Regions from separate parts of the Lysinibacillus parviboronicapiens genome, predicted to be linked through region 2. Evidence: riboswitches for the same ligand, from Rfam matches in the RefSeq annotation. Region 2 holds a riboswitch; the other holds the start of a gene.

Region 1 (16,756 bases), 1.5 Mb from region 2:
TAATTGTTGAAGGGGCAGGTATCTTAAAAATCGCTGCCGTTTCGATTAAGGACGTACCATTTTCAATCATAAAATTTAGTACATCCATTTTAAACTTTAGTGTGTAATTTGTATATGGCTAAATAAAAGCTTCAACACCATTGTATTCATATTGTTTAACCCATTTAAAAATTGCCTTTTTATCAACCCCCAAAGATTTAGCTATTTTATTAGCACTTTCATTTCCTTTTAATGTGAGGGTAAGGTTTTTTTATCATTTTTTAAGTGGACAAAAACCGCATGCCATTAAACCAGGAATGTCTTTAGAAAAGCAACAGGATTTACGTAAAGGTATATTTACTAAGTTAGTTGGACTTTGGCCGCCCGTATACTCAGCCCACCATGATTTTTGGGAGAAGCGAGACCATGTTTTAGGATTCTCTAATATTTCAATATCCTCCATAGCTTGATCAGCGAGACCTGGATTAGACAACAACATATGATAATGCCACAACAAATACCCGAAGAAATTCTCCCAAATTGTCAGCGGAGATATCGATGTTACTTTACGTAGCTGTTGTACAATGACATGCCCATCATACAGAATCTTCTCAATGACCGCCTGACGTTCATCCTCATTCACATAACGCCAATCGTTTGGATTAACAAACGTAGCGACGGTAAAACTATTAAATTCTTTTGCTGCATCAAAACGAATCTCGATTGGCTTACCATCCCAAACCTCGTCATAGGCTGCAAGCATGTACAGTTGCATGGCGAAAAACATACCGTAACGGCGAGAGAAGTGGGAAATAGCTGCGGTTTCGGTTGCAGCATCTGTAATGCCCATCATTAGGTTTAAAAAATCAGTGTGGTAAAAGTCTTTATGTATATCAGCCAATGTAAATAATGTGCGCTTAGGCTCTGTTGTATATATACTGTAGGAATTTAGTTGTCTAACTTGATCCATCGTTAAAGCTGGCATTGTCATCACCTTTTCTTTTCACTTTATTCTATAAGAGACGTCCGGACTATAAGGCCTCTGGTAGTAGCGCTCAGAGCTTTACTGACCTCCGAATACAATGAATATCGGTACGTCAATGATGATTCTCTCTTCTTAATTATAAATTATTCATTTTTGCTTCACAAATAGTATGATGTGTAGTAATATGCATTAAACATATCTGAAAGGTGGGTTTTAGATTGTCACAGCCATATGCAATTCCAAGACCGCTTGTTCGACTTAATCAGTGGACAATTCTTTTGAGTGTCATCCTGACTTGGACCACAGGGCATGCTTGGATATTAGCGATTCCTTTGGTAGCAAATTTACTTGGAGTAATATGCAATTTTAATCCAATTATTCGATTTGGAAAGTTATTTTTGAAAAAGACTCCATCTGCGTATATTCCAGAGGATGTACAACAACAAAAATTCAATTCGAGTATTGCAAGCTCTTGTTTAGCGGGTGGATTTATAGCATTCCTTTTACATTGGCAAATAGTAGGCTATGTTTTTACAGTAATGGTCGCTATTGCTTCAGCAGTGGCAATTGCAGGCTTTTGTATCGGTTGTTTTTTATATTTTCAAGTGAAGCAATGGCAGTATCGACGCACGCTTAAAAAGGCATTGTAAATCATTTGAGAAAATACTTAAAAAAATTTTCAGATAGTTGTTGACATTTTAATTGATAATGATTATCATTATCGTATAAAGATTATTCCTCTTCTACAAAACGAGTGTAGAGAGGATGGACTTTAGCTACTTTTCTCCAGAAGTTTGCTAGTTCATGAAAACGCTCCTAAAACCCCCCTCATTTTTTGGGAACGTGAAAATCTCAGAGCGACTTATGCCTATATGGATAAGTCGCTCTTTTTTTGATTGTCTTTAGAAAGGGTATTAGTTAATCAGTAACAGGCTGGGTATAGTATAATAAAAAATGGGAATTCAATTTAGAACTAAGTGGGGGAAGTAAATGAAGAAATATTTTTTCACATTCCTCGTAGTTATCGCCTTTTTAACAAACCCATCATCCTCTAAAGCGGAAGTACAGTGGGACGGGGCACAAATTGTCAAGGGGCAAACGGGGAAAATGACCTTTACAAAAGATGTAAAAGTGTACAAGAAGAATGCAAACGGTACGTTTAGCTCGATGACAGTCAAGCGCAACAACTATTTCCGAGTTTATAATATCGAAAAGTATAAAAATAAAACATTTTATTGGATGAGCTCGGGTTATCGTGTACAAGCAACGGATTTAGTTGTTTTTAAGAAAGTACCTTTGAATATCCGCGCTTCTTTTTACGATAATCCCGGCTATATTAACATCAGTCGTCAAGACAATGACTATATCTATGGAACACATTATTTCGATGGTTCTGAATATAGAGGCCCTAGGTATAATCTTTCTATTGGTGAAAATTTATACTACGAATATCTTCGAACTGATGGGCTTACTGAAAAGAGCTATCTTGATGCCACAGATATTCGCATTGCCGAAACAACCAAAAGAGATGAAGGACTCTATAAGCTAACAGCTGATGTACAGCATTTAAGAGGTCCAATAGCTGGAGGAAGCGCAGGGGGGAAGTATTCAAAAGGAACTGTCTTTCAATCGTTAGGACTTGAAATAAATGGATATCTTAGAGTGCAAGTGCTTGGAACATGGGGGGAAGACTTTATTTTTACATATATTCCTGTAGCGTTGCTCCAACCTGTGCAAACTCAAGGGAAACGATATATTCGATATGGGGTTATTGGTGAAGGTAACAGAGAGCAAAAAGAGCTAAAGCGTTTTGATGAAGTGTCGTTATTGACAGAAAAAAATGCCACAGCTTGGGTTGAGATAGGTGGGGAAACATATCACGTACCGAAAAAAGCTCTAGCTACCATCAGACCGAACGAATCACCGATTATTACAACGTCTTTCTTGCCAAACGATACACTTCAGCAGTTAGTGTATGGGAATACGGTTTATAAGAAAATGACCAATAATCGCTTTGAAGCGCAGAAAGAAAATCGAATCATTGACTATCATGAAACAGAACAAACCTTTAATTATGAAATGGATGGTACCAAATATATATTTGAAAAGCCAGTTACAGAAGGCTCGAAAGTGACTATAATGAGGCATGGAATGAAAGAAGAGGAATTTGTTCGTGCCATTCATTACACATTCACAATAACACCAGCAGGTACGTTTAATAATGTTGTGGAAATATCCTCGGTTGAATTTTTCGCACCAGGCTATGGTTTAATCGATGGATATAGCGCCCGACTAATGTCTTATAAATAATATTCCGTTGCTTTTTTGAGTGAAGGGCGGAAATCTTAATAATAGAAAAACAGGTGAGGGAAAACAATTCGTTTTTCCTCACCTGTTTGATTTTAGGGACTGATTGGACGGTCCTTTTTAATCTAAAGATAATGATTGTTCGGTGGAATTCCTTTTGCCGAGTAGCATTGTATAATAGCTATGCAATAGCATACCGACAATGATGACACCGAGTCCGGCAAGTGCAATAGGATCTGGGAAGGCAATTCCTAACAAGAGTACCTCACCGATAATCACAAAAATAATTTCTGTGGATTGTGTCGCTTCCACAGCGGCCAGTTTGCCTTGATGATCGCGTACACGGTCTGTGGCAATGAAAAATAGAATGGTAGCAATGACACCTGAACTAATACCGACTAATAAGCATTGTAGAACTTGGGCTTTTGATGGGAGTCCAACAGTTACGATTGCATAAAACGCCATTACAATCCATGCTGGCATTGATGCAATCGTCATGCCAAGCACGCGTTGAAACGTATCAATTCTTCCACCACAAATGTCCATCATTTTACGATTGCCAAGTGGATAAGCGAATGCTGCTACTACGACTGGTAAAATGCCGAGCATCAGGTTTTTTAAAGGAACGGACTGAGCCTGAGGTACTTGAATCAACAAAATGCCGACTAGAATGATACATGATATTAGTAATGAAATTAACGGGATTTTTTGACGTACAGTTTTCCCAGCGATTACTGACACAAAGAAAGGAGCAAGTAGGACTCCTGCAACAATCGTGAATTGCCATGTACCAGAAACGAGCCAGCCTGGCCCAAATGCTGCTGCAAATGTGAGAGGTGCATAAAATAACACAAAGCCAATAAAACTCCAAAGAAGCCATGCTATAGGCTGTGTTTTCATCTCAGTTGTAAGCTGTGAAAAGCCCTTTCGATAGAAGACGATAACAAGTAAAAATGGCACCATGAAGAAGTACCTTAATGATGCACTCCACAGCCAACTACCTCCTTGCATCTCCATCGCGTGATTCAAAATAAATGTTACAGCAAAAAAAAGAGAAGCTAAAATGCCTAATGCAATTTCTTTCATAACAATTTCACCCCAATTTGAGTTTAACACGCTAACTACTTATGTAATGAGAAAATTCAGTTATTAACATTGAAAAAATTACGAAGAAAGTCGTAAAACCTTCTCCGTAAAGAAAAATTATGTTGTTACTGTTTTAAACAGCCAGCAAAAAGGGTAGTTTATTTACCTTGCTGTTCAAAAAGTTGGACAATTTCAATAATAACTTGCGAAGCTTTCTCCATTGTTTCTGCTGATACATATTCGAACTTACCATGCATATTTTCGCCACCTGCAAAAATATTTGGCGTAGGTAAGCCCATATAAGAAAGTTGTGAACCATCAGTACCTCCACGAATCGGTAGAGTATTAGCTTCAATATCTAATTTTTCCATTGCCGTACGTGCGATGTCAACGATTTCTTTTACAGGCTCAATTTTTTCACCCATATTATAGTATTGATCTTCAATAGTGATAGTGAGTGCATTTTCACCATATTGTGCTTGAATTTTAGCTGCCGCATCAAGCATTATTTGTTTTTTCGTTTCAAATTTTTGGCGGTCATGGTCACGTACGATATAGGAAAGCTCTGTATGTTCAATAGCGCCTTTGAAGTTCATTAAGTGGATGAAGCCTTCATAACCCTCTGTTTTTTCAGGTACTGCATCAGTAGGCATTTCGTTTTGGAAGGCGATGGCCATTGTGATGGAATTGACCATTTTATTTTTTGCCGAGCCTGGATGTACACTCGTTCCTTTTGTAATAACCTTTACACCTGCTGCATTAAAGCTTTCATATTGAAGCTCACCAAGTGGTCCGCCATCCATTGTATAAGCATAATCTGCACCAAATGCTGCAACATCAAATTTATGCGGGCCACGGCCAATCTCCTCATCAGGAGTGAAGGCTACACGTAATTTCCCGTGCTTAATTGTAGGGTTTTTCACTAGGTATTCCATTGCTGTCATAATTTCAGCGATGCCAGCCTTATCATCGGCTCCCAACAGCGTTGTTCCATCTGTTGTGATAAGTGTTTGCCCCATGTAATTTTTTAGTTCAGGGAAATCCACTGGAGACATGACTAGGTTTTCATTTAATCGGATGTCACCACCATCATAATTATCGATACGCTGAGGAAGAACGTTTGTGCCTGTAAAATCAGTAGCTGTATCCACATGCGCTAAGAAGCCGATTGTCGGAATATCTTTATCCGTATTGGCTTCTAGTGTTGCAAATAAATAGCCATTATCATCTAATGTAATATCGGTTAAACCGATTGTTGCGAGCTCTTCTTTAAGTACATGTAATAAGTCAAACTGCTTCTGTGTGGAAGGCGTTGTTTCACTTGTGAAGTCTGATTGTGTATCAATTTTAGCGTAGCGGATTAAACGTTCAATTACTTGTTCTTTCATTGCAATGGCCTCCTAATGGTATATGTCGTGCCAGGCACTCAAACAATTCTGAATTGTTTGAGTGCCTGGCACCTTATTGTATCACTTTACTTCGGATTTCGGAATATTGAAGAATACTTAGTGCAATTAGCAATTGCGCACTATAATATGTCAGCATAATAACTTCGTGTGAAAATGGTAAAGGCATAACGAATTTATTAATGGCCAAATAAGAATCTGATGCAATAAATAGCATAGCACCAATAGTCGCAAAAGTTGAGCCGGTACGAATAGATGTCCAACCCATCATTAATATTACTGAAATATAGGCAAGGACAGCAATGCTTAGCACTGTTTCGCCGGATTTAAAGACTGTACTAGCAATCCAAATGGCCATACTTAAGCCATATACAAGAAGCAAAATTCTCGCCGATACCGGCACCTTTCGCGTGTTTGTGCCTGCAAACGCAAAGATATAAAAAATATGCCCAATTAAAAAACTTGTTAAGCCAAACAAAAACCAACGTAGCGTATAGTCACCGATCATACAAAAAATAAGACCAATAATGATGAGCATTTGATACTTTTTAATGTCTAATACTTTTTGCGTAGCGGCCAATAAAATAATTAAAATCATGGGAATGACTTTAAATATGAGTTTCATACTCTCCGTAATATGGGAAAAGAAAAAAATATAGTAAAGGCCGAGCACAGTAATACAAGTAATTATTATCTTTTTAGCCATGTTTCCAACTCCTTTCACTTGAAATTCTCTTTTTATGTTAAAATTCCTTTGTTTCTATAATATTTTTATGATTGAAACTTTTGCGTTATGTAATCGTAAATAAGTAAGACAGTAAGTGAAGAGAGGGTGAATGGAATGACCAAGCTATTAATAGCCTCAGCAGTCATTGCACTAATTGCGAGTGTTTTATTAACGCCGCTTATAACAAAAAAGCGAGAAGATGGTCAGTCGAAGAAGGTTATCGGATATTTTTTTATTGGAGCCTTTATTCTAGGATTTTTAGCGACTGGTATTACACTGTATGTAACAAAAATTGATGTAAACTGGCTTGTCTTTTGGCCAGCAATCATTTTATTAACATTAGGTGGTGCTCTCTTAGCGAGTGGCATCGAACGAAAAATTAAAGGAACTTTATTTTTGGCAAGTCTAGTTGTTGCAGCATATGTATTATCAGCTCCTTTATGGAATGCAAATGATAAATTCAAATCTGCGGAAATGAAGGAAGAGGTTGAAATTAAACCTTTCGATGAAACACAAACACCTGCTAGTGTGCCGCCAAAGTTTGTCCGTAATAAAATGAAAAAAGCGTTTGGGCAAGTACCAAACACAAGTTATTATGAGTTGGGACGTTTACAAATTCAAAAGGTAAATGGTGAGTATGTTTATATCGCACCAGTTGAATTTTCTGGTTTCTTTAAATGGATGAATGGCGATACGACGCCTGGCTACTTTACAATGAGTGCTACTGACTCCGCAGATAATCCAAAGTTTGTTGCACAAGAAATGAAATACATTCCTTCAGCTTATTTAAATGCTAATTTAGAACGTCATATGCGTTTACAACATCCATTCCTAATTTTTTACGGGGATGTCCAGCTTGAAGTTGATGACGATGGTAAGCCTTACTATATTCGCTCCTACGGAGAATTTATTTCAGCGCGCAATGGCTTTGACGTGCAAGGGATAGTGTTGGTTGATGCATTATCCGGAAAATCAGAGGTTGTGAAGTTAGCGGATGTTCCAGAATTTATAGATGGGGCAGTATCACCTGAAACAGTAAGTCTACAAAATAGCTACTTTGGTAAATATGTTCATGGTTATTGGAATAGTATGTTTGGGAAAAAAGATGTGAAGCTACCTTCAGATGAAGGGACAGAGTCAAATGTCAGCCCGATTTTCGATGAAGCTGGCGACATGTATTACTTCACTGACTTTACAAGTCCAAAAGAGGGTGTTGACTCGATGCTAGGTTACTCGTTAACGAACGCGAGAACAGGGCAAGCTACTTATTACACGGGTAATCAAGATGCTTCTTATATGGATTCTCAAGGGGCATTGCAAATTATTGAAAAGAAATTTATTGAGAAGAAATGGACAGGTGAAATGCCTGTATTGTATAACTTCTACGGTGAAGCAAGCTGGCTAACAGCGGTACTCGATGCGAATGGTTTCCTACAAAACTACTTCATCGTATCAGCAGCAAACCCTGAAATTTCAGCCTTTGCCACAACGCCAAAAGAAGCGTTGAAATTATATAAAACGGCGCTTAACCGTGGTGGAAGCTCGGTCGAAGGTAGTTCAAATGCAGAGGAAAAAGATACAAGTGGGAAAGTGTTGCGCGTTCACAAAGAACGATTAGGCGACTTTACGCTAGTTTCGTTTTTACTGGATAATGGTGAAAACTATTTAATCAGTGCAGAGACAGAACCACTTGCGATTTATTTACAAGCAGGTGATGAAGTAATCCTGACGTATGGAGATACAGGCGAGCAATTCTTACCAGTTCGCACATTAATTATTAAAGGGCTTCAATAATCAAAAAGACGATCAGCGCAATGAAATTAGTTGCAATGATCGTCTTTTTTATATAGTTTGTGAATGAATGTAATAAAGCATCTTTTCATGGTGGTTCGTAAAAAGTGTTGAGGCATGATCATTTAATGCTAAAATTTCTTGAATATAGCCTTGAAGCAATTGATTTTCATATTCGAATGAATGAGCTGTTTCGTTATGTAAAATATGCTCTAATAAGAGGGCATGTAATACAACGACTTCTAGATTTTGTGTATTCGTGATGAATTTTAAATTTAGTATGGACGTATGAGACACGAATTGATCAACATAATCCACTGCATCTTTATAAATAGATAAGTCAATTTGAGGTTCAAGTCGTTTTCTTAATAGCGTACATTCATTATTTAAGTCTTGAATTTTTAAAAATAAACCTCTTATACTTCTTTTATGTTGCTGTTCTAAGGTACGTGCAAGATGTTTATTGACATAGGACATTTGAACAAACTCCCTTCGATATAGAGCACCTTGTATTAATAGTAATGGAATTGTTGGAAAAGGGAAGAGTCTTTTCGTTTAATCTGTACCATAATTAAACCTATCTACTAAGAAAAATTTACTATATCCAAGAGTATCTTTTATAATAATAGAAAAAAGTAGGGTTAATACCATACAATAGTAACCCTACTTTATTGAATATATATTTATTTCCAATTAAAACCTTTTCTTGCTAGGAAATCATTCATGAATGGACGGCGTTGTTCAATTAAAAAGTCAGCCATTTGCTTAGTCCAATTATCGATTTTACGATTTGAGGATCGACTATTATAGTAAGCTTCCAATGTTTCGTTATAAGCTGGTAAAAGTTCTTCATATTTCTGTGCATTATATTCATTTTCATGAAGCACTGCTGCTACTGGTAAACGGGGTTTTACTTCGTTGCGGCGAGCGGGAACACCAATCGTTAAGCCAAACAGTGGGAAAACGAATTCTGGTAGATTTAATAGTTCGCTAATTTCCTCTGGCTTATTACGTACACCACCGATATAGCAAATGCCGTATCCCATAGATTCTGCTGCAATCACGAAGTTTTGCGCGAATAACGATACATCGGCTACTCCAACAAGTACGTTCTCCGCTGAATCTGCAATAATGTCAACGTTTTCTAATTTACCGGCCATTTCTAGGCGTTTGAAATCTACGCAAAAAACAAAGGCACCGCCAGATGTTTCGAATTGGCGTGGATTACCGGATAGTAAACCTAATTTTTCTTTTTTCTCTTCATCGGTTACCCAAACAACACTATAAGCTTGTACAAAATGAGAGGTTGCTGCCATTTGAGCAGTAGCTATTAAATCTTCAACAATCTCCTTTGATATAGGTGTGCCATCGTAAATACGAACTGAAGAATGATTACGTAATAATTGTTTCACCATCATAATTTCTCCTTTTTTCCCTTGTATATATACCAAAAGCATATCACGCTTTTCCTGTAAAATCGAATATATTCCTTATAAGTAATCGGTTAATTTCCAGTTAAAACTATTTTTAAATAATTTATTTTATGGTTAGAAAATCTCGTAAAGTAAAATATTTTGTAAGATATGGCTTAAATATTCTGAATAGTGTAAAATTATGTATGCGACAGATTATTTAATTTTATGCCTTGTAAAATTGGTGGGGAGAACCAAAAAAATAGGGTAAATAATCTAGTTGGAGTAAATACGAATGGGAGGAATAAAGAATGGAAGAAAAGTTAGCGAAAAAACTTCGTAATGAACAGCTACGAAGTAAAGTTGTAGCAGCAGAAGAAGCCGCATCTTGGATTAAGGATGGCATGGTACTTGGGATGAGTGGATTTACACGTGCTGGTGATGTAAAAGTGGTACCGCTTGCACTTGTAGAGAAAGCAAAAACAGAGAACTTCAAGGTAGATGTATACACAGGTGCATCGCTTGGACCAGAAGTTGACCAATACCTAGCAGAAGCCGGCGCAATTCGCAAGCGAGGACCTTACCAAGCAGATTCTGGTATTCGTAACAAAATTAACAGCGGTGACATCGCATATGTTGACGCACATTTGTCACACAATGCTGAACTTGTACGCCAAGGCATCATTGGTCCAATCGATTTTGCCATTATCGAAGCGGCTGCTATTACAGAAGACGGCTTACTCATTCCGACAACTTCAGTTGGTAACTCTCCAATTTTTGTACAAGAGGCTGACCAAGTAATCATTGAGTTAAACGTAGCGCAACTTGATGCATTAGAAGGTATCCATGATATTTACGTGCCAGGTCCTCAAGGTAAACGTGCACCCATCCCTCTGCAGAATGCATCGGATCGCCTTGGTACTATTGGTATTCCACTAGATTTAGATAAAGTAAAAGGTATTGTGATTTCAGATATCCTAGATGCACCATCAACAATTGTCCCAGCCGATGAAGAAACAGATATTATGGCTAACCATCTACTGAATTTCCTGCGCGAGGAAATTAAAGCAGATCGTTTAACGACGAGCTTACGCCCATTACAATCAGGAGTCGGTTCAATAGCAAATGCTGTATTATTAGGATTCAAAGATTCTGAATTCGAAAACTTAGAAGTGTATTCAGAAGTATTACAGGATGCAGTGTTTGAATTAATTGATGCCGGTAAAGTTAGTTTCGCATCTGCTACTTCTATTACCCTATCTGAAGAAGTAGGAAACCGTGTATACGGTAATTTTAAAAAATATGCAGACAAATTAGTATTACGTCCGCAGGAAATTTCTAATCAACCTGAAATTATTCGTCGACTCGGCTTAATATCCGTGAATACGGCGCTTGAATTAGATATTTATGGTAATGTGAACTCTACACATGTATCAGGTACAAAAATGATGAACGGTATTGGTGGTTCTGGTGATTTTGCACGCAATGCACGTCTGGGAATTTTTGTGACGAAGTCATACGCTAAAGGCGGTAAAATTTCAAGTATCGTGCCAATGGTGTCGCATGTCGACCATACGGAGCATGATGTAGATGTTATTGTCACAGAACAAGGTGTAGCAGATTTACGTGGCCTAGCACCAAAAGAGCGAGTTGGTCGCATTATTGATAACTGTGCACATCCAGATTATCGGGAACAATTATGGGCGTACTTTAATGCAGCAAATGAAGCGACAGGTGGTCACCAAACACCACATGATTTAGAAAAAGCATTGTCATGGCACGTTAACTTAGCAAAGAACGGTACGATGAAAGATCCATCCTTTGCTAAATAAAAATATATGTAAAATAAGCCTTGAGGAAGACAACTGTCTCTCAAGGCTTTTCTTTTTATTATAACAATCCAATCCATTTCCAATATGTCGCTGTGAATAAAAGGACCAAAAGGTACCCGATAATCGTCAATGGAATGCCTGATTTTAAGAAATCTTTCGTTGAAAAGGCACCTGTACCGTAGGCAAGCATGTTTTGGGGTGCGCTAATCGGTAATAAGAAACCAAAGCTAATGACAAATTGTTGGACTAACACGAAACCGACTTGATCAACATTTGTAGTTAATGTTGAAGCTAATACGATAAATACCGGAATCAGTGCGGAAGCTAAACTTGTAGCACTGGCAAAGCCCAAATGAATAAGAATATTAAAAAGTGTAACAATCGCGATTGTTGCAAGGATTGGCATAGAATCAAGACCTAATGAACCGAATACAGTATCTGATAACCATGTCGCACCTTTCGTACTGAGCAACACTGTCCCTAACATAATCCCAACTGCGAAAACGATTATTGTCCCCCAAGGAATATGTGGCTCAACTTCTTTCCATGTATAAACACCGATTTTAGGCATTAATAGAATCGCAATAGCAATAATTGTGACAGTTGTAGTATCGAATGGATGAAGCTTGTCTTCTGTTGCCCAGAAAAATAAAAGTACTACCGATGTTATGATTAAACGAATTTCAGGTGCTTTTAATGGACCCAAATCAGCAAGTTGCTTTTTAATGACATCTTTACCACCTTCAATATTGCTTGTCTCAGGTTTAATTAACGTAATCATTATGAAGAAAAGAGCCACTGACATGATGATTGAGAATGGCGCTGCGTATAATAACCAAGCACCCCAAGAAATATCTACACCGAACTGTTCTTTAATAAAGTTTAAGGCAACCATATTTTGGGCTGCGGCTGTTTTAATGCCGATATTCCAAATGGAAACTGCTTGGACAGATGTAATAACGAGTAAGGCGGCCAGGCGACTATCTCGTGGTAAGCCAAATGCTGCCACCATGCCAAGTAGTATTGGTACGACTGCACCAGCACGTGCTGTAGCAGAGGGTACGAAGAATGCTAGTACAATTGATACTAAAATAGCACCGAATACAATTGCCTTCGTTTTAGTGCCAACTAGCGATAAAATCCATAAAGCCAGTCGTTTGTGTAAATTAGTGATCTGCATGGCAGCGGCTAAGAATAGAGCTGCGGCAACAAGAGCAACTGCAGAGTTACTAAATCCGCTTAAGGCCATTTTTAACGCCCCTGAAGTACCTAAATCTGTTGTAGGATCATCCATAGAGGGGGCTAAACCAAGCATAACTGTAACAAGAGCAATAATCATGGCAGAACTGACAGGATACGATACTGCCTCAGTTACCCAAAGGATGACTGCGAAAGCTAAAATCGCTAAAGCACGTTGGCCTGCTATGGGTAAATCGCCGCTATTCGGTAAAAATGTAATAATAATAAGTGCCGCGAATGCCAGGCCAATCCATAGTGGCTTCAAATTGCGTTTAGGTGCTGCATTTTCGAGAGTAGACATATAAATTCATCCTTTCTAACGATAAATATGACTCTAGTTTTCTATAACATCGGTCCATAAAATGCTTTATTAAGAAAGTAATTTTGTCTAATTATTGTAAAAAGTGCAAGAACATAAAGAACCCTCTATTTGTAGCAATATTAAGTTATAACGAGAGAATAGATGGTCACAGAAAATACAAAAATATCCAATGTGATAGTGCTTATTTCTTTTTCTTAAAGGCAGCAGTTACTTTAGGCTCGGTACCATGAATCAGTCGTTTAATATTTTCAATATGTAAGACAAGTGCTATGCCAAAAAGGATAAGTGCAATTATTGTTGGTCCTATTCCTGGAATCCATAAAAAAGTAGCTGTACAAAATACAACATAAAATTCTAGGACGCCGACGATTAAATAATCTGTGGCAAATGATAAAATGACAAATAAGATGAGTGCAAATAGTCCGATTTTCCAATCGACGGCAAGCAAAATCCCTATTATCGAAGCAGTTCCTTTGCCACCGTTAAAACCCATATAGAATGGGAAATTATGCCCTAAAATTACTCCAGCTGCAATTGTATATGTTAAGAGCCAAATTTGTACTTCAGTTAAATGCAAAGCACCAGCTAAATAGAGATGTACACCAATAATGGCGGCAACGCCTTTCCCAATATCGATAAGCGCCACTAATATGCCATATTTCCATCCGAGTGAAAGTGTTGCGTTTGAGGCGCCGGCATTGCCATGCCCAGATTTTTTTAAATCTACCCCCGATAACAATTGTGCTACTTTTGAGCCATGAATACAGCCGATTAGATAGCCAACAATAAGAAAAATTATCAAGGCTTTTACCATAAAAATACTCCTCTCGAAAAATCTATTTTAAAGTAGTGTATGTGTTCATATTACGTTACGGAGCAGACAGAAGTTTCAGAAAAAATCAAATTTTACTGTTGACAGAAAAAAACTCTATGTTTATACTGTGTAACAACGATGGAAATTGAATCACATACTCTTATCAAGAGCGGCGGAGGGATAGGCCCTATGATGCCCGGCAACCAGCGAGTAACCTACTTGCTAAGGTGCTAATTCCTACAGATTCATACTTGGATCTGGCAGATAAGGGGAGGAAAACTTGCAACCGCAACCCTCTTCTTAACTGAAGAGGGTTTTTGTTTTCTACAGAAAATCCTCCTCATCTCCGGTACCATCGTAAAAAAATAACCATTTTAGGAGGAACAAAAATGACAAATTTTAAACCAGAGACCTTATTATTACACGGAGGCCAAGAGCCAGACCCAGTCACAGGCTCTCGTACAGTTCCCGTGTACCGTTCAACAGCTTTCGTATTTAAAGACACTGCTCATGCGCAACGTCTTTTCGCTCTAGAAGAAGCGGGTAATATTTATACACGTATTACCAACCCAACTGTAGATGTTTTTGAAAAACGCGTTGCTTTATTAGAAGGCGGAACAGCTGCAGTAGCACTTTCATCTGGTGCAGCAGCTATCGCATTTTCGATTTTAAATGTTGCAGGCTCAGGCGATGAAATTGTAGCAGCAAGTTCTTTATACGGAGGCACATATAACTTACTAGCAAATACATTACCAAACTACGGTATTAAAACTATTTTTGTAGATGAAACAAATCCAGAAAATTTCCGTTCAGCCATTAACGAAAAAACAAAAGCTATATTTGCTGAAGGTTACGGCAACCCAAGTTTAAAAGTACTAGATGTTGAAGCAGTAGCTAACATTGCACATGAAAATGGCTTACCATTAATTATCGATAGCACATTTGCTTCACCATATGGTTCTACACCAATTGATTTTGGTGCAGACATTGTCGTTCATTCCGCTACAAAATGGATTGGCGGTCACGGAACAACTTTAGGTGGCGTTGTTGTAGATGCAGGAAAATTTGACTGGACACAAGGAAGATTTCCTGGCTTTACAGAGCCAGATGCTTCCTACCATGGTTTACGTTACGGTATCGATACGGCAGCGGCTGCATTTGCTACAAAACTGCGCGTGCAATTACTGCGAGACTTCGGACCAACATTAAGCGCTGATGCTGCATTCAACTTTTTACAAGGTTTAGAAACGCTCCATTTGCGTATTCCTAAGCATAATGAAAATGCATTAGCTGTAGCTGAATATTTACGCAACCACCCATCTGTGGAGTATGTAAATTACAATGGTTTAGAAGATTTCGCTACTCATGATTTAGCGAAGAAATATTTGAAAAATGGCTTCGGCTCCGTGCTTACATTCGGCATAAAAGGTGGACGTGAAGCAGGTCGTAAACTGATTGACAGTGTGAAATTATTCTCACATGTTGCAAACGTAGGAGATGCAAAATCATTAATTATTCATCCTGCTTCTACAACACATCAGCAGTTATCTGCGGAAGAATTAATCCAGACAGGAGTATCTGAGTCGCTCATCCGCTTATCCATAGGCTTAGAAGCAATAGAGGACATTATTGCCGATTTACAACAAGCTATTGCGCAAGTAACTGCGGCGCAACAAGAAGTAGAAGCTTAATTTTTAATAAAGAAGCATTCAAATATTGATGCTTAAGTGATGTCACGTTTTTCGTATTTTCTCATGTGAAAAGCCTCATTTGGCAATACGTGAAACGTTGCTCCATAAAGCGCATACCTCATTCGGTTGCTTATATGAATTTTTCTAAAAATAATACCTAGTAATTATATAAGTATTGTTGACTTCTCTAAAACCATGCTATATACTAGGGATTAAGTAAAAGGTTCGAGGGCTACCAACCAAGAACGTAAGTAAATGTAGTTGTAAATGACTTCTCATCCCATTCGATAGATGTTCATTGTAAGAGCTATAAGCTCTCAAAAAAACACACATCCTCTTGAACTTAAAGGTAGTTGATGTGATGTTGGAAAATGCTTTAAACATAAAATTGTTTTCATAAGTGCTCCCCCACTTTTGAATATATAGCTGGATAGGAGAGTAGGAGCATAGCCAGCAACTACTCCCATCCTATTAAAATGATCGGAAAAGGAGTGTTTGAAATGGGAAATGTTTATAGTGCACATAACATCGCGTCTTATTTTATTTACGAATTAAATGAAAGTCATGAGTTTGTGAATAATATTTCCATTCAAAGCTTACTTTCGATAGTTGAAAAAAAATGGCATCAAACTTTCGGGCATACTGCTTTTAAGGAAATTGTGCATACTAAAGAAGAAAGCTACACAGTGAAAGAAGTTTACGAGACGTATCAAGCTTATGGTACAAATCATATTTCTTTACCAGCAACAGAGTATTATTTGAAGTATGGTACATTTCAATTAGTAGAACGTACATATTCTGTACCAAACTTTACACAAGAAGAAGAGATTCTTGTACAAGTAGCATTAGCACATTACCGTTATGTATTATTAACAACAGCAAGCTAACTCTTCTTAATATAATATTAGCTCATTCTCTACTGCTATAGGGAATGAGCTTTTTTGTTAAGCAGATTAAAACAGCAGTAATTTTGATGTTGGAAAAGAAATAGCTGTTGGATATTTTGGTTCGTTAGCAAAACGTGTGTAAAGAAAAATTATTTTGTTGCTATCTTTCAAAAGAACAATTCTATATTACGACTTTACATACATATATATAATAGAAGAAAGACGTAGTTTTTTATAAAGGAATCGTCATTTTTTGTTCAAAAATTATAGATGAAGCA
Region 2 (16,756 bases):
CACACTTGTGGGCTTTAAACTAGAAGCAACAAATGATGAAGATTTCTTACTTGCAAGAGCACGCCTACGTATGGACTCAGCACATGCACAGTTTATGGTAGCGAATAGCTCACAGTCCTTATATGGTGGCGACGAACCACACTGGATTGTACCAGCAACAGGACAACCAATAAAAGTAATGGGCAAAGAACAAACAGCTAAAGCATTAATGGAATGTTTACAAACAACTTAAAGCCGTAGGATAGCAGAAAGTAATGCTATCGGTCATAATAGCTAAACTGTGCAGACAGCAAGTGAGTCTGCACAGTTTTTTTCTGACGACAGCAGGTGTTTACGAAAAATCCATTTATCATTTAATTGATTTAACATTTGCTTTAGTTTAATATTTACTTACCGGTAGGTAAGTAAATATTTCTGGAGGTATACTATGCGTAATCGCGAAGAAACATTTAAAAAAATTTTAGAAACAGCCTATGTCATGTTTTCTGAAAAAGGCTTTGATAAAACGAGTTTGTCTATGATTGCGGCGGAGGTCGGCATATCTAAACCGGCTATCTACTATTACTTTACATCCAAGGATGAATTAATTGAGTATTTATTTGATGAAATCTGTAGGGACATTTCGCTAAGCAACACGTTTGACTACAGTGATATTTCTAAAACAAATCTCAAACAAAAGTTATTGGAAATTGGTTACCAATCAATTGATGAGCAAGCATCCGATAAGCATTTTAATAAAATCTTTAATCAATACATATTGTTAGCTTCACGGGATGACAAATATATGACGAGGCTGCTGGATGTTCAAGCTGGTTATTTAAAGAGCTATCAGGATTTATTTAGCTATGCGGTAGAAATTGAAGCGATAAGCGCTACAAATATAGAAGCAAAAGCCCATATGCTTGCCATGGTCATCGATAATATAAGCAATTTCATGCTAACGGGTAGCAAGTTAGATTACAAAGGAATATGGCAAGAAGCTGTAGAGAGTGTATTGAGAGAACAAGCGCTATGACGAAGGGGCAAGTTAGCAAACGGATGGAAGGGCTAGATTTTGCTCGAGCTTTAGCGATGTTTGGTATGTTTGTCGTAAACTTTGGTGTTATTACAGGCGCAGATGGGAATGGCCCTACATGGTTGATAGGGGTTCAAAATCTCTTCCAAGGACGCGCTTCCGCCATATTTGTCATATTGGCTGGGCTAGGCATCGCGCTGATGACAGCTAAGGCAAGGGCTACAGAATCCCCTTTCCTTAAACAACAAAATAGAAAAACATTATGGAAAAGAGCTCTTTTTCTATTTGTACTAGGTATGATTTTGTATGCTGTGGGCTGGTCAGGAGACATATTACATTATTATGGCGTATATATGCTCATCGCCTCATTTTTTATCGTATCATCTAGCACAACAATCATGCTATTAACAAGTGCACTATTAGTGACAGCACAAATATTTCAAATAATCTTTAATTATATGGCAGGTTGGGACCCTGACCAATTCTTACTAGAATATCTCGATTTTTGGACAGTAGAAGGGTTTGTGAGAAACTTGTTTTTCAACGGTTATCATCCTGTACTCCCGTGGTTTTGTTTCTTTTTTATCGGGCTAATTTTGGGACGATTAGATTTAACAGATGCTACAGTCAGAAAAAAACTGCTCATTGCTGGCTTTTCGATAACGGTTTTAACAGAAATCCTATCTAAAATATTGATAAATGTAACGACCAAATCCCTATTGGATACGGATAGCGCGTGGTTTCTCTTTGAAACAGGACCAATCCCGCCGAATGTCCTTTACATCGTGTCCAATACTGCAACGGCACTGATTGTCATTGTTGTTTCTCTTTATATTGCCGAAAAATTTGCTGAAAATGGACTGATACGTGCCATTATCCAGACAGGTCAATTGACATTAACGCATTATGTAAGCCACGTCTTCCTTGGGATTGGTATATTAATTGTCTTCCATCGATTGGAGCATCAAACAATAGCTTTTTCCCTTCTTTATGCATGTCTGTTTTTCATGGGCAGTATGCTATTCTCTGTACTATGGAGACGAAAATATAATAGGGGCCCCATCGAGATCATCATGAGAAAAGTCACAAAGTAGAGGAGAAACATTCATTCACGAAAAAACCGAGTTTGATCAATAAGCTTAGTAAGAGAAAGGACAGTAAGAACCTTCCAATAACGTAGACGTCTTGTTATAAAAGGGGGTGGGGTAATGGGTTTTTGGTATTTCTTACTATTATTTTTAGGGCTATTTTTAGTGATGAAAGGGTTATTTATGAAAAAGCCGTCATTGGTCGTTCACAAAATTGGTTTCGTAATAGTAGGGCTTTTCTGTATGTCATTATCATTTTTTATGTTCTCACCAGGAAGTGCGGAAATAATGGCGAAATTACTGCATATGAATTAGAGGGGCGATTGTGAATCATTACCAGTGGAAAATACGCTAGCAAGTGGAGATGGAAAACTGTTTGTACGTTTTATTGTACTTTTTAAATGCAAAAAAACCGAAAAATATGTAAGCCGTGCATAAAGCTTACATATTTTCGGCTGATTTAGGTCATTGTCTCCATTTGTGTATCGTTGACATTTCAACGAAGGTCAAGCTAAGACGAAACTTTCCTGCAAGACGTTTCGCAATAATGGGGTCGGTTTACCTACACTGTAAAGTTGCAAATGATGCATAGCTCTGGTGCAGGCAGTGTAGAATAGTCTGCGCAGGCTGTCATCGCCGTAAACTTGCTCTGACGCGTCATAAATGATGACAGCTTCGAATTCGATGCCTTTAGACAAATAAGACGGTATGACAACAACTCCTTGTTCATACTCAAGTGAGCCGCTCTTCAAGAGCTTAATATCATCAATGTTGGACAAGGCTTCATAAGCATGCTTACTCTCCTCAGCGGATTTACATATTATCGCAATGCTATTATAGCCAAGACTTTGCAAAGCTGTAACTTTGGATGTAATGCAGCGGTGCAGCTCTGCGTGATCGAGCAATTGTGTCAGGGCAGGCAACTCACCATCACGTTCGAAAGGGATAATCCGCTCGCCGTTAGGTACTAGTCTGCGTGTAAATTCGATGATCGGTTTTGTGGAACGGTAGCTGCGCGTCATGTTGATGACTTCCGTTTCATCTTGTCCGTATAAGCTGCTCAGGATGTCAAAATCCACCATTTCACTGGCATGGGCGAATATTGCCTGATTAAAGTCGCCTAGCACAGTCATCCTTGCCGAAGGAAATAAACGTTTTAAAAACTCGAATTGGAATGGTGAATAGTCTTGTGCCTCGTCAACAAGGATGTGCTTTATCGAGCGATTCGTCTGAAAGCCTTGAATCAACTCTTGCAAAAGTAAAAATGGAGTAGCGTCTTCGTAAAATAGTTTGCTGTCGTCTAGCATTTCTAGCGTTGCTTGACAAATATCCGCCCACTCCGCGGGTGTTTCCCCCTCTATCCACTGGTTGATCTGAAGAGGATCAGTAAAAAGCTGCTTATATATCCCGTTAATGTCGATGAAATCATATGCTCGCACACGTTTACGTAACGGCTTCAATTTCTGTTGAACAACCAAGCGGGCAAGTTCTTCCAGCTCGATTTCATAATCGGCAATCGATTCCCCATTGAGGCCACGTTTTTTCGCTAAGTAGGTACGGGCCTTGTGGTACTCCTCATTGCTAAGTAGCTCGATTTTCTCCTGTACCCACGGCATAGTCAGTTCAGCCTTTTGGGTTTCTTTTATTTTGTTCATTAGCCAATCCTTTAACTTTTCAAGCCTATTATGGAAGCGGAGTGAAGTGTCGTTATTATAAAACCATTCTGCTATTTGTTGAGCGGTAACAATCGGCGTACCTCTGAAGAGCACATCTTTGAAACACATGCCAGATACCTCTAATGACTTTCGATATGATTCGATCGCTTCGAAAAAAAGGGGTGATGCTTTGAATCGAATGCTTGCCACCCTTGACTTGTAGGACGGGGTATTGGTAGCTGTTAAAACATATTCCAATTGCTCATAAGGATTTTCAACGTGAAATGCTTTACTTAAGCGATGATCCAAGTATTCCTGAAATGTGACTTGCTGCATATTCTCTTCGCCCAGTTCCGGCAGTACATTGGACACATAACTGTTAAACATGGAGTTAGGTGAAAATAGAATAATTTGATCAGCACTTAGACAATCTCGATATTTGTAGAGCAAATAAGCAATGCGCTGTAGGGCGGCAGATGTCTTGCCACTACCAGCTGCACCGTGCACAATGAGCAGTCGCCCACGATCATGTCGGATGATTCGGTTTTGCTCCTGTTGGATGGTAGCTACGATACTGTGCATATGTTTGTCAGTACCTTGGCCTAGCACCTGCTGTAAAATCTCGTCTCCAATAGTAAGACTCGTATCGAACATAGACTGAAGAACACCGCCGCGGATTAGATATTGCCACTTTTTCTCCAATATGCCTTGGAATACGCCTCCAGGGGTTGCATATTGAGCGGGGCCCGGTTGGTAATCATAGTAGACACTCGAGATGGGTGCTCTCCAGTCGTAGATAAGGAAATCCTCTCCACTGTCATCCATCAGCGAGGAGATGCCAATATAGAATTGTTCCTGTGTTGAATGTCCTTCCTCGATGAAGTCAATTCGTCCGAAGTAGGGAGCCTTTTGCATACGGCTCAACGTGGACAATCTTTTGGCTGCATGTCTATGGGTGCTTTGGCTTACGGAAAGAGCTTGAGCTTCTTGTCTCAATCCGATGATGGTCTCAAGATAATCGTCAAAGGTATCAACATTCACCTTGACTTCATCCCAAAAGTGTTTACGTATATTAACCAGTTCGTTCCGACGACGAGAAGTTTCTTCCTCTAATTTGCAGATTTGCTTTGATATCGTCTCTATTACACTGTCTACTCGTTTTTGCTCTTGCTGAAATTCTGACTCCATAGCAACCACTCCTTAAAAAAATTGGGTTTGACAAACGAAAAACTATGTTATATAATATAAAATAGGGATATAATGCTTGCAGTTATTATTAGGCATATATCTATATAAATTTACCACAGGTGCTCATTTTTATCAATGGTTGAGACATATTTTCTATGCTTGTGGTTTCTAAATGCTTTTTGTGCTAACATCCACCAATTGAATGCAAAGACACACACCCGCTAGATAAGAGGGTGTTTTTTCTGACCTTAATTTTCTAGTCCTAGTGTATAATGATAATAAAGTTATTGAATTTTGATTAATAAAAGCTAAGAGCCTTACTACATTCTACGTAGCAAGGCTCTTTAAAGTTGTTTACTTCTTATTGAACTAACGCATCTGTTCGTTTAAGTGTAACTCTTCACAATTACTAGATATTATATAGGTGAATAGAAAGATAAATTAAAATTTAGTTTAATAGTTGTAAAAGTAGGTTATTTATATTATTCTCTTATAATTTTTCGAAAAGGAGAGTTTATGAAAAAGATTATTGTTTTTGTATTAACGATATTTATATTATTCTCAGGATTCGCAACACAAAGTTATGCGTTGTCAGATTCGAAATCTGCGGCAATACAAGCGTTGCTAGATGATGCCTGTCGTATATCAGGTGTGCCGGGTATGTCAATCTCAATACTTGCTGATGATGAAGTGTTCTACTTTTCTTCAGGGTATGCAGACCGTGAAAAGGGGTTGTCTGCAAGTGAAAATACACTCTATGAGTTAGCCTCGGTCAGTAAAGCTTTTACCGGTATGGGTATTATGCTGTTGGAAGAGCAAGGGCTGCTCTCCATGACTGACCCTGTCCAAAAACATTTACCTTGGTTTACGTTAAAGTATCAAGGGAAACCTGTTGATATGCAAAGCCTTACACTAAATAACTTTCTTCACCATACCAGTGGTCTAACAAATATTAGGCATACTCAAAATATTCCACAGGGCAATACACCGGATATGTTGCAAAAGACTGTAGAAATGCTCGTGGATGCTGAATTGGCGTTCCCTCCCGGTGAACAGTATAACTATGGAACCGTAAATTATGACGTATTGGGTTTGGTTATTGAGATTGTGTCGCGACAAAGTTATGAAGACTTTATGAGGGAACAGGTATTTCAGCCGTTAGGTCTTCACCAGACGTATGTTTATAAAGAAGATGCTCAAGCCACTGGACAGTTGGCACAGGGCTACCGTTCTTCCTTTTTTATGACAACTCCATTTAAAGCTCCGGATTATGCTGGGAATAAACCCGCAGGCTACATCATTTCTAATACAAAAGATATGGCGCGTTGGATGGGCATACAGATGGGTATCGTGCAGGACATACCCGAAATATTTCACACGGTTATCGAAAAATCACATAGGGGTGATATGTCTGTTTCGGCTGTCAACGATATGTATTATGCGGCAGGCTGGTCGGTAAACGCCGACCAAACAATTATAGAACATACTGGGGGCAACCCAAATTTCAGAACCGAAGTAGCCATACTGCTAAATGAACGAACAGCCGTCTGCTTGCTGAGCAACGGTGCAAATACCAATATAAACCTGGTACTAAAAGTTAAAGATATATTAGACGGCAATCTAACTCAGTCATATGAAATAAGTGGCACACAGCTTATGGATATCATTTTGTCGTCTATCACAATTATTCTTTGCCTATTGGCCGTTTTGCTATTTCTCTTAGGATTACGCAGAAGGAAAACGAATGAGCGGCAGCCAATGACAAAAAAGAGAATAATCGTAACAGTTATTTTCCTGATCGCTACGATTGCCCTGGGTATACTGTGCTGTGCTTTCGATTGGTCAACGATACTTATTTGGCAAACATATAGTGTTCTTACAGCCTTGATTTCGACAGCATTATTAACAGCAAGCATTACATGGTTTGTATACACTCACCGATAAAAACCTCGCTCCCAAAATAAGCATAATGTTAAGTAATTAAATTTCAATTTATCGGTATGCTTAATTTGAAAAACATAAGACACTTCGGTGTCTTTTTTAATATCATCGACAATTTTCCCAGTCAAACCTAATTACTATTGCTTCCACTAATCTGCTCCGTTCGTGGAAAAAGATTTTTTAAACAACTATATTATTTTTTAAATGACTTTATTGTAAATTAAACAACTTTATTATTTCTGCACACCTAGACTGAAGTATCTATATAAATCGGTTGATTTCCGCTATGAGGCAGTTCGCTGTTCGAGGGCATGGTTGCAGTCTCCTTGTCGCTATGCTTCTGTGCGGCCTTCAGCTCCCGCTATTCTTCGCAGGAAGCTTTGCTCTGTGGCGAAAGGCAAATGCCGTCTGCTATACTCGCCGCCTGTGCTCAGTTACATCATTTAGAAATGCTGACAATTGACCAAATGGTGCAAAATAAAAAAACATCCTTTCGCTTATGTAACTTTAAGTGTACGGATGTTTTTTTACAAAATGAACCATTTTACTTAATTTCTTAGTATTCATGTAGGTTTTATAATATTTATATTGACAATAGGTTTTCAGAATTATAGAATTATTTCCAAGAAACGTAATACTCTTATCAAGAGAGGTGGAGGGAACTGGCCCAATAAAGCCTCGGCAACCGACTAAAACGGTGCCAAATCCAGCAGAGTTTTCTGAGAGATAAGGGGGTCCATCGAATCATCATGATGCGTTGACCTCTTTTGTACGAAAAAAGTATGAAAAAGAAGGGGTGTATCCAATGTCTCAAACAGCTAAGATTGATGACAAGAAATTACAAGTGATTGCCGATGCAATTGAAAATCTACAATTTGGCGAAGTGCAGATTACCATTCAAGATGGTGTCATTGTGCAAATTAATCGACTTGAGAAGCAAAGATTTCCACAGAAAAAATAAAGAATAAACACAGCTGACTAGAAATCTGGAGGCCACATTATAGGCAGGGATCATCCCTCGGCTTATAGGTGGTCTTTTTTATGTCACATGAACGGTCAGGTGATCGAACAACTCACAAATGCATGGCGGATGAAAACACACGCATTGAAGTTTTATTTTATGGGTGCCAGTTGAAAAGGAGCGAGCACGTTGAAATTAAGATATATCATGAATATAGGCGTACTAAGTAGTATATCCATAGTACTGATGCTATTTAATTTTCCATTACCACCATTTCCAAATTTCCTGCAGGTAGATTTTAGTGATGTGCCCGCCTTATTAGCAGCAATGACGATGGGACCAGTTGCGGGAATTTTAGTAGAACTTTTAAAAAATATGCTGGATTGGTTATTATCAGGAAGCACAACGGGGGTACCAGTCGGGCATATTGCCAATTTTACGACAGGTGTGTTATTTATCATCCCAGTGACTTTTTTCTATTCAAAACTACAGCGTATCAAGGGGTTAATCGTTGGTTTGGTAGCAGGTACAATTGTGATGGCAGTTGGTATGAGCTTACTGAATTATGTGCTGTTCCTACCGATGTACACCTTGTTTTTAGGGATGGAGCCAGTGAAGGGGGACGCCTTAAAAGATATGATTGTTTTAGGGATTTTACCATTCAATCTAGTGAAAGGTGTCATTGTCATGATTGTGACTATGTTAGTATGCCGAAATATTGGTACTTGGATGTCTCATCAACGCACAAAATATAATTGAAGAAAGGGCATCCTTCGAAAAGGGTGCCCTTATTTCTGTTGATTTCACATGAACGGTTAGCTGATTGCTTCCATTACCATCAGTGGGACGAAGAAAGTTCCCACAGATTAAAGTTTCATTTTACATCGACTAGGTTTGTTTCAGTAAGAGCTTCGAATAACTTTTGAGAATCTTCACGATTGAGGTGGACATATTGATAGTCACCTTCTACAACTTCTAATGTGTCTTTGTTTGGACTTAGCCACACGGAGTAGAGAATGGCCTTGGCTTGGATGTTAGAATCGACGAATTGAAAAACGAATTGATAGTCAGCCTCTCTGGCCATATCAACTTTCATCTGTTCCCATTTCGCGCTATGCAGTATGTCTTTAACTGCTTTCACCTTTTTCCTTTTGGTAATTTCCTTCAAGTCCTCATATATACCCGTATCATTATGCTTTTGCACGATAATTTTTTGTTTTTCCATACCGGCGCAACTGGCAGTCATGAAGATCACCAAAACAAGAACGAGCATTTTTTTAATATGGCACATCGTTATTATCACATTCCTTTCTCTGTGTGATATAAATTGCAGCAGATTAAAGCAAATTAAAAGATCGGTCAATAGATGTTGCTATCCTGTTCCTACAGTACACTAATTTGGCATAAGCGTGTTTAGTTCTGTAAGAAATATCCCCATAAGATAGAATTCTCGCTGTGTAAGAAACTTCCTTCTATAGGCATAAAAGGAGCTACCTCAACGTGTAAATTTGAGGCAACTCCTGTTGGTTTATAAACTAAAGTGGCATATACGTTTGTTTTCTGCACGAATGCGAATCATTTGCGTAATATGATTAGTAAAATCACTTATTGTGCTTAGCATTTTACTATCGGAAAGAAATGATTGAATTGGGTCAGAACTACTCGTAAAAACTTGCAGGGATTTGACCTAAATGTCGACGATGATAGAGCAGTGGTTCTTTCTGTGCATTATCAATGGCTAAAACATGCCCAATGAATATCGTATGGTCGCCCGCATCAACTTGCTTGAAAGTTTCACATTGTAATGTGGATAATGTATCATGTAAAATCGGTAAACCGTGCGCGGAAGTAGACCAGATTGTTTGGGCAAAGCGGTCAGCAATTTTACTAGAAAACAATGTACATAAATGCGCTTGGTCACTCGCTAACATATTGACAGCGAATTTCTTGGTTGCTTGAAAATGTGAATGTAGCTGTGATTTTTTATCGAGTGACCATAAGATTAGCAGTGGGTCAATTGAAACAGATGCAAAGGAATTGACGGTTAAGCCAATCGGTTCGTTCGCGTCATTATATGCAGTAACAACTGTGACGCCTGTGGGGTAATTGCCTAAAGCTTGCTTAAATGCTGTTACGTTGTCAGTCATTTCAATCACCTCTTGTTATTTTATGATAAAAACACGCTGGTCCACCGGCACTATTTCTTTGTCGCGTGGTGCGGCAGTAGGCCCACCAAATGGCAGTTGGGCAATGAGCTGCCAGCTTGCTTTTATATGCCAAGCTGTACGCAATTCTTCCGATAATTCAGGGTAATAGTGTTGTAAGCTAGCACCATATCCCTCATGTTCAAGTGCAGTCCAAATAACATATTGAAGCATACCTGCACCTTGATGTGACCAAATAGGGAATTGGTCTTTTAATTTCGGGAATTTCTCTTGGTAACTGTCAATTACCTCATAATCTTCGAAAAATAAGACAGTACCATAGCCTTCCACAAAACCTTGAAAGCAAGCAGTTGTCGATTCAATACGCTCTAGCGTTGCATGTGCAAGCGCATTTTTTAACGCAAGCTGCCAAAATGTTTCATGCTGATCGTTCAGTAGCACGACGATTCGTCCTGTTTGTGAATTAAATGCCGATGGGGCATTTTTTACCGCTAATTCAATTACTTCTTGTAAACGTTCATCTGAAATGGGAGAAGTTTTCGATAAGCCAAAAATGGAACGTCTACCTTGAATGGCTTCGTAAAATGCAGTTGTCATAATGAGAAAAACTCCTTAACTATTCGAAAATTCTTAATATTATTTTAAACCAATAAAACTAACAGGTAAAGTATATAATTAAACAATGAAAAGGGGGAATTATCATGACTTTATATTTCGACCATTTAGTACATCAAGTTCAGTCACCTGAGAATATAAAGGATTTCTTAAATAAGCGCAATATCCACACTGTGAATGGTGGTCAGCACACCATGTGGGGAACGTATAATACGCTTAGTTATTTTGGCTTAACATATATCGAGCAAATTGCAGTTTATGAGCGAGCGCTATTTGAGGAAGCGGCGAATCTACCTTATACATTACATCATACGTTTAAGGGTGACAATGAGCGCTCCGGGTTTTCACGCATTGCTTTACGTACCACAAATATTGATGAAGAGGCGGCTCGTCTACGTGCGTTGGGACTTGAAGTTTACGGACCGGATGCTTGTAGTCGAACACGGCCAGATGGCTCGGTTGTGAAATGGAAGCTATTGCACTTTGGTGAGCCCGGGCAAGCCATTGATTTTCCATTTTTCATCGAATGGGCAGATGGGGATGACGAGCGTTTGGCGCAATTAGAGGCAAGTGGTGCCATCAACATGAAACAGTCTATTACGATGGAGTCTGTGCAATTTTTTGTACAAGATGCGCAGGCTACCGTACAACGTTGGCAGGAAGTATTACAATTATCTGAGCCAGACAGACAACCACCGTGTATCTCCTTACAGTTGCCAAATATGCGCTTAGATTTTTTTGAGGAAGAAGCGGCAACAAAAATGATGCTGGGTCGGAAAAGTGAAGGTCCGTTTGGGGTAACGCTAAAAGATACCGAACGTACGAAGGAAACATTAATCTTCCCAGCCGCATTTTATTGGATTAACCCCTAAGTTGGATAGAGTCAGGGAGGGTGGATAGAACCGCTGAATTGACGGATAGAATAGCTGAAATCGTGGATAGAAGTCTGAAATCGCCGATAGAAAGATGACAACGCCAATAGAAGTCCTTTATTACTTATACTTAGAACACAAAGGAGCTGTTCTTTTATTGAACAGCTCCACTTACGCTTATAATTTCACAACATTTGATGCTTGTGGGCCGCGATTGCCTTCCACTACTTCAAATGAAACCTTTTGACCCTCTTCAAGTGTACGGAAGCCTTCCTCGTGGATCCCCGTAAAATGTACAAATACATCTTCGCCATCATCACATTCAATAAAGCCATAACCCTTTTCATTATTGAACCACTTTACGATTCCTTGTTGCATAAGCATTCGCCTCCAGTGCGCTTGAATGTAAAACTATATCAACTAAGTCTCAGCATAATTGATAGATGAGATAATTGCATTTTCTCTTAGAACATACCTGAATTGCTTGGCGATGTCAATTGATTGTCGAAATGTTGCATAACTAGTTATGTTTTATTTCACAATAAAGTCTATAATGGAGTTGAACAACAGAGAAAGTAGGGTGCCAAATGACAACGAAAAATCAACCATTATCAGATCTAGAAATCGCTAGTCAAGCGGTTATGAAACCTATTACAGAAATTGCGAAAGTTGCAGGGATTCCTGAGGATGCCCTGGAACAATACGGTCGCTACAAAGCGAAAATCGACCCATTAAAAATTACGGCACAGGGTGAAGATGCCAAGGTTGTATTAGTCACGGCAATTAGCCCAACTCCAGCTGGGGAAGGGAAATCAACGGTAACAGTCGGACTTGCAGATGCCCTTCATCAATTAAATAAAAATGTTCTTGTTGCATTACGTGAGCCATCACTTGGTCCTGTGATGGGCGTCAAAGGTGGTGCTACAGGTGGTGGTTACGCACAGGTTGTACCGATGGAAGACATCAATTTGCATTTCACTGGCGACTTGCATGCGATCACAACAGCGAATAATGCTTTAGCTGCATTTATCGATAATCATATTCACCAAGGCAATGTGTTAAACATTGATCCGCGTCGCATCATCTGGAAGCGCGTAATGGACTTAAATGACCGTGCACTACGAAAAGTAGTTGTTGGTCTTGGGGGTCCAGTGCAAGGCATGCCACGTGAGGACGGCTTTGACATTACGGTTGCTTCAGAAATTATGGCAGTATTCTGCTTAGCAACAAGCATAGAAGACTTACGTGAACGACTAGCAAGCATTGTTATCGGCTATACATTCGAGCGTGAGCCAGTATTTGTGCGTGACCTGCAAGTAGAAGGTGCCCTCACACTGCTATTAAAAGATGCCTTTAAACCAAACTTAGTGCAAACATTAGAAGGCACACCGGCCATTATTCATGGTGGGCCATTTGCGAATATCGCACACGGCTGTAACTCGATTATGGCGACTCAAACAGCACGTAAATTAGCCGATATCGTTGTGACGGAAGCGGGCTTCGGTTCAGATTTAGGTGCTGAAAAGTTCATGAACATTAAAGCACGTAAAGCTGGCTTCAAACCAAGTGCCGTGGTACTTGTGGCAACGATTCGTGCATTGAAAATGCATGGCGGTGTAGCGAAAACCGCACTCGTTGGAGAAAACGTTCATGCGCTGTTACAAGGCATCGAAAATTTAGCTAAACACGTCGAGACGATTCGCGCATTTGGTGTTGAACCAATTATCGCATTAAACCGTTTTATTACGGACACAGAAGCGGAGTTAGAAACCGTTCTGAACTGGTGTCAAGAAAATCATGTACGCATTGCCCGTACCAACGTCTGGGAAGAGGGCGGCAAAGGTGGAATTCAGTTAGCGGAGCAAGTGCTTGCTGTCCTACAAGAAGAAAACGACTTCTCACCTTTATATGAGGTAACGGAATCCATTGAAGAAAAAGTACGTACCATCGTGCAAAAAGTATATGGTGGCAAGGACGTCAACTTTACAGATCAAGCGAAAAAACAAATGGCGCAAATCGAAAAATTCGGCTGGGATGTATTGCCGATTTGTATGGCAAAAACGCAATACTCTTTATCTGACCAACCAACTTTACTCGGTCGTCCAGAAGGCTTCACTGTGACAATCCGTGAAGTTATTCCAAAGTTAGGAGCAGGCTTTTTAGTGTGCTTAACTGGCGACATTATGACGATGCCTGGTTTACCAAAACAGCCAGCGGCATTGCGCATGGATGTAGATAGCAACGGACATGCGCTAGGGTTGTTCTAAAATTCGATAGAAAATTAAGCAAAAAAAGCTGCTTCTTTAAATTATAAAGGGCAGCTTTTAATCATTTTAAGACAAGGGCTACAGGAATTATCAGATCATTTCTCTTAGTTTATGAAACAAAGTCATATAAATAATGGCGGATAGAACATGAGATATTTTTAATCAGCATCTGGCCTTTCGTTAGAGAATGCGGCTGTTTGTTTATTTATGTCATTAAAGAACCTTATTTTTTACTGATTTGTGGAGTTCTTTTCCTCCATCAGCAATTCGACAAGTTTGTCTTCCGAAACAGGCCTACTGAAATAGTACTCTTGTACAAAGTCGCAGTTCCATTCTTTGAGCAAATTATACTGTTCTTTTGTCTCCACCCCTTCTGCAACTACATCATGACCTAATTTATGGACAAGGTTGATAATTGATTCGATAATCGTTTTTTCTGCTGTCGCCGATGTCATATTTTGAATAAATGACCTATCAATTTTAAGGGTATGAATCGGCAATACATTCAAATAGTTAAGTGAAGAATAACCGGTGCCAAAATCGTCCTGAGCAATCTTTATTCCTAGGCTTTCTAATTTTCGCAGTATGGAAATTGAGCAAAGGAAGCGAATTTATCTCATGACGACGCTTTCTATGCCTTCGTTTTAGAAGTAGATTAGCTATTCCAATAAAGGGAACTATTGTTTATTAAAACTTAGTTTTTTAAACGACTTTATTGTTATATTTTTAAGTACAGTGAAGTATCTTATATCGAAAATTAAACAACTATATTTTAACCCCGTCTTAAATTTAGAACGGGGTTATGCTTGTTTTAGGTTTTAAAATTACATAACTTTATTGTCTTTTAAACAAAATCCCAGTCTGCTTGTTGGTCTTTGAGCAAAAATAAGCATGGTTTACGAGTTGCCCAGCTTCGATTAATACAGAGCGTGTGAGCCTCAATAAACTTTACTATTTAGTAAAGAAGCCTATTTTTATAAAATGTTAACAGGATCCTTTATCCAATTTATCCATTACACATTACATTTAACAGTGAGACAGGTAGATACTTTCTTGTATTTGTGGTAAGAGATGTACCAATCCAATAGTCTCTGCAGATGCTATTCTTGCCACACGCTCATGGGGTCCCATTGCTTGATCCGATCGCCATATTTCTCGTGCAAAAAAGCTTTCATGCCTTCCAGTTTTGTAGGAACCTCATTCCAATTTGGAAGAGATGGCAACCCCCGTTTGCTTTTTAGGAGGATATCCACCGTAACATACAAACGTTCTGGCTGAATCCAATGAAGGAAGCGAGAAATATCGATTTGCTTGGTCAGAGACAAGGAATCAATCTCGTCATTGTAATGCTTGTTGAACTCACTAATCAGGTTCAAGAGGTAGTCTCTCTGCTCCTTCACGAAGTCCAGGCCGCAGATTGCGCCATGTCCTGGAACAACGATTTCGGGTTTAATGTCATCAATAATGCGATCAAGCACTTTAATCCAGTTAAGGGTCCCCTCTTCACTGTATGCCGTACAACCGTTAAACACAACATCGCCGGCGAACAGCACTTTTTCTTTTGGCATCCACAACAGCAAGTCACTGTCAGAATGGGCCGGAGCTACATTGTAAATCATAATTTCAGTATCGCCAAGACGTATGTTGATATCGTCCTTTATCTCAATATTCGGGTGCACCCATTCTACGCCCTCCAGGTCGAATCCTTCAAATTCCGCTGCAAAAAATTGCTCGCCCTGAGTCGATTCCGGAGAATTCTTCCCTCTTTTGATGATGCTATCCATCCAGGCGATATTTTCGGTAAGACGCTCTCTGGCCGCTTCCTTGTGCATAATAATGCAGGCATCTTCAAATACTTTGTTCCCCCAGGCATGGTCGCTGTTATAGTGCGAGTTCACCACATAGGCGGGAGAGCCGCCATTGCTTACTTCCTTAAAAGCATCTCGCATTTCTCGCGCATGGAACAAATCGAAGAACGTGTCATACACCAGGCCTTCACCTTTGTTGATAAACCCGGCATTGGCCCAACTGATACCACGATACGGCGAAATACCGGCAAAGACGCCATCTGCGACTTCAAAAAATTTAACCCGAGGTTTTTGGATAATACTTCTATACTTCATAACAATTCTCCTTTGCGTATATGTTTTTTGGGGTTAGTCACACTGACTATATCTGTATAATAGAGAATAGAAAATAAAAATGCAAGCGAGTACTTGCATGCATTCGCTCTATGCAATATGATAATAACTGAACAACATCACATTACATGGATGGAGGCGCTACAAACATGAAACTGGTAACCTTTCACACCAAGACTTCGAGAGAACGTTTGTTTGGGATTGTCATTAACGAGAAATTTGTCGTGTCTTTTGCCGCAATCATGAAAAAGCAGGGGACATTCGTTGACAGTCTACAAAGTATGGACAGCTATCTACAACATTTGCCGGCAAGCCATGCTGCCGCTAAGGAGCTGATGCAATATGCTGTTGGTCAGCCGCATCAATTCAATGAAAATGAAATCTGTCCAATTGCCGCGGTAAAACTGCTGCCGCCGATTCTGAACCCGGCTGCGCTTATTGATTTCGGGTTGACGCCAAGACATCTGAGAAATGCTGGCATAAATCTGCTACAAAGAGAATACACAGGGGCGGAAAGAGAAGAGTTTAAACGAAAAATTTCCAAAAAATTCCAGCGGGAACCGAATAAAGTAACTTTCAGTTATTACAAGTGTAACCATAATGCATTGATTGGCGATGGGGCTACAATTCATTGGCCTTCGTACTCTTCTTACCTGGATATCGAACCGGAGCTGGCCTTTGTTACAGGGAAGGGGAACTGCATTGCTGGTTATGTTATTTTTAACGACAGTACTGCTCGCGATGTGCAGTGGCCTGATTTTCAGGCGTTGACCGGACCAACGCGGTGCAAAGATTTTGATTACAGCAAAGGAATAGGACCATTTCTGGTTACGCTGGATGAAATCGAT

What was found. Region 2 has a riboswitch for S-adenosylmethionine ahead of C9J31_RS08950 (YezD family protein). Riboswitches for the same ligand answer to the same signal wherever they lie in the genome.
Region 1: another riboswitch for S-adenosylmethionine. It lies ahead of C9J31_RS02175 (O-acetylhomoserine aminocarboxypropyltransferase/cysteine synthase family protein); the one in region 2 lies ahead of C9J31_RS08950 (YezD family protein).

What each region holds. Positions count from the first base shown of each region.
Region 1 is NZ_CP073713.1:410,241-426,996, forward strand. Features, by position in the region: partial or broken gene C9J31_RS02110 (IS3 family transposase) at 1-232, opposite strand, end outside; gene C9J31_RS02115 (Fe-S oxidoreductase) at 254-964, opposite strand; gene C9J31_RS02120 (DUF4395 domain-containing protein) at 1,183-1,614, shown strand; gene C9J31_RS02125 (hypothetical protein) at 1,955-3,274, shown strand; gene C9J31_RS02130 (DMT family transporter) at 3,392-4,357, opposite strand; gene pepT (peptidase T) at 4,516-5,745, opposite strand; gene C9J31_RS02140 (lysoplasmalogenase) at 5,819-6,469, opposite strand; gene C9J31_RS02145 (hypothetical protein) at 6,605-8,284, shown strand; gene C9J31_RS02150 (hypothetical protein) at 8,333-8,758, opposite strand; gene chrR (class II chromate reductase ChrR) at 8,965-9,696, opposite strand; gene C9J31_RS02160 (succinyl-CoA:acetate CoA-transferase ScpC) at 10,005-11,525, shown strand; gene C9J31_RS02165 (DASS family sodium-coupled anion symporter) at 11,584-13,065, opposite strand; gene C9J31_RS02170 (glycerol-3-phosphate acyltransferase) at 13,268-13,900, opposite strand; SAM riboswitch class I at 14,058-14,171, shown strand; gene C9J31_RS02175 (O-acetylhomoserine aminocarboxypropyltransferase/cysteine synthase family protein) at 14,290-15,591, shown strand; gene C9J31_RS02180 (hypothetical protein) at 16,092-16,478, shown strand.
Region 2 is NZ_CP073713.1:1,891,259-1,908,014, forward strand. Features, by position in the region: gene C9J31_RS08920 (phosphopantothenoylcysteine decarboxylase domain-containing protein) at 1-232, shown strand, start outside; gene C9J31_RS08925 (TetR/AcrR family transcriptional regulator) at 428-1,015, shown strand; gene C9J31_RS08930 (DUF418 domain-containing protein) at 1,012-2,109, shown strand; gene C9J31_RS08935 (hypothetical protein) at 2,224-2,418, shown strand; gene helD (RNA polymerase recycling motor HelD) at 2,610-4,946, opposite strand; gene C9J31_RS08945 (serine hydrolase domain-containing protein) at 5,463-6,890, shown strand; SAM riboswitch class I at 7,525-7,620, shown strand; gene C9J31_RS08950 (YezD family protein) at 7,693-7,848, shown strand; gene C9J31_RS08955 (ECF transporter S component) at 8,038-8,607, shown strand; gene C9J31_RS08960 (YhfM domain-containing protein) at 8,723-9,073, opposite strand; gene C9J31_RS08965 (flavin reductase family protein) at 9,507-9,995, opposite strand; gene C9J31_RS08970 (nitroreductase family protein) at 10,011-10,610, opposite strand; gene C9J31_RS08975 (VOC family protein) at 10,715-11,500, shown strand; gene C9J31_RS08980 (cold-shock protein) at 11,678-11,878, opposite strand; gene C9J31_RS08985 (formate--tetrahydrofolate ligase) at 12,088-13,767, shown strand; gene C9J31_RS08990 (EAL domain-containing protein) at 13,998-14,378, opposite strand; gene C9J31_RS08995 (MBL fold metallo-hydrolase) at 14,868-15,890, opposite strand; gene C9J31_RS09000 (fumarylacetoacetate hydrolase family protein) at 16,058-16,756, shown strand, end outside.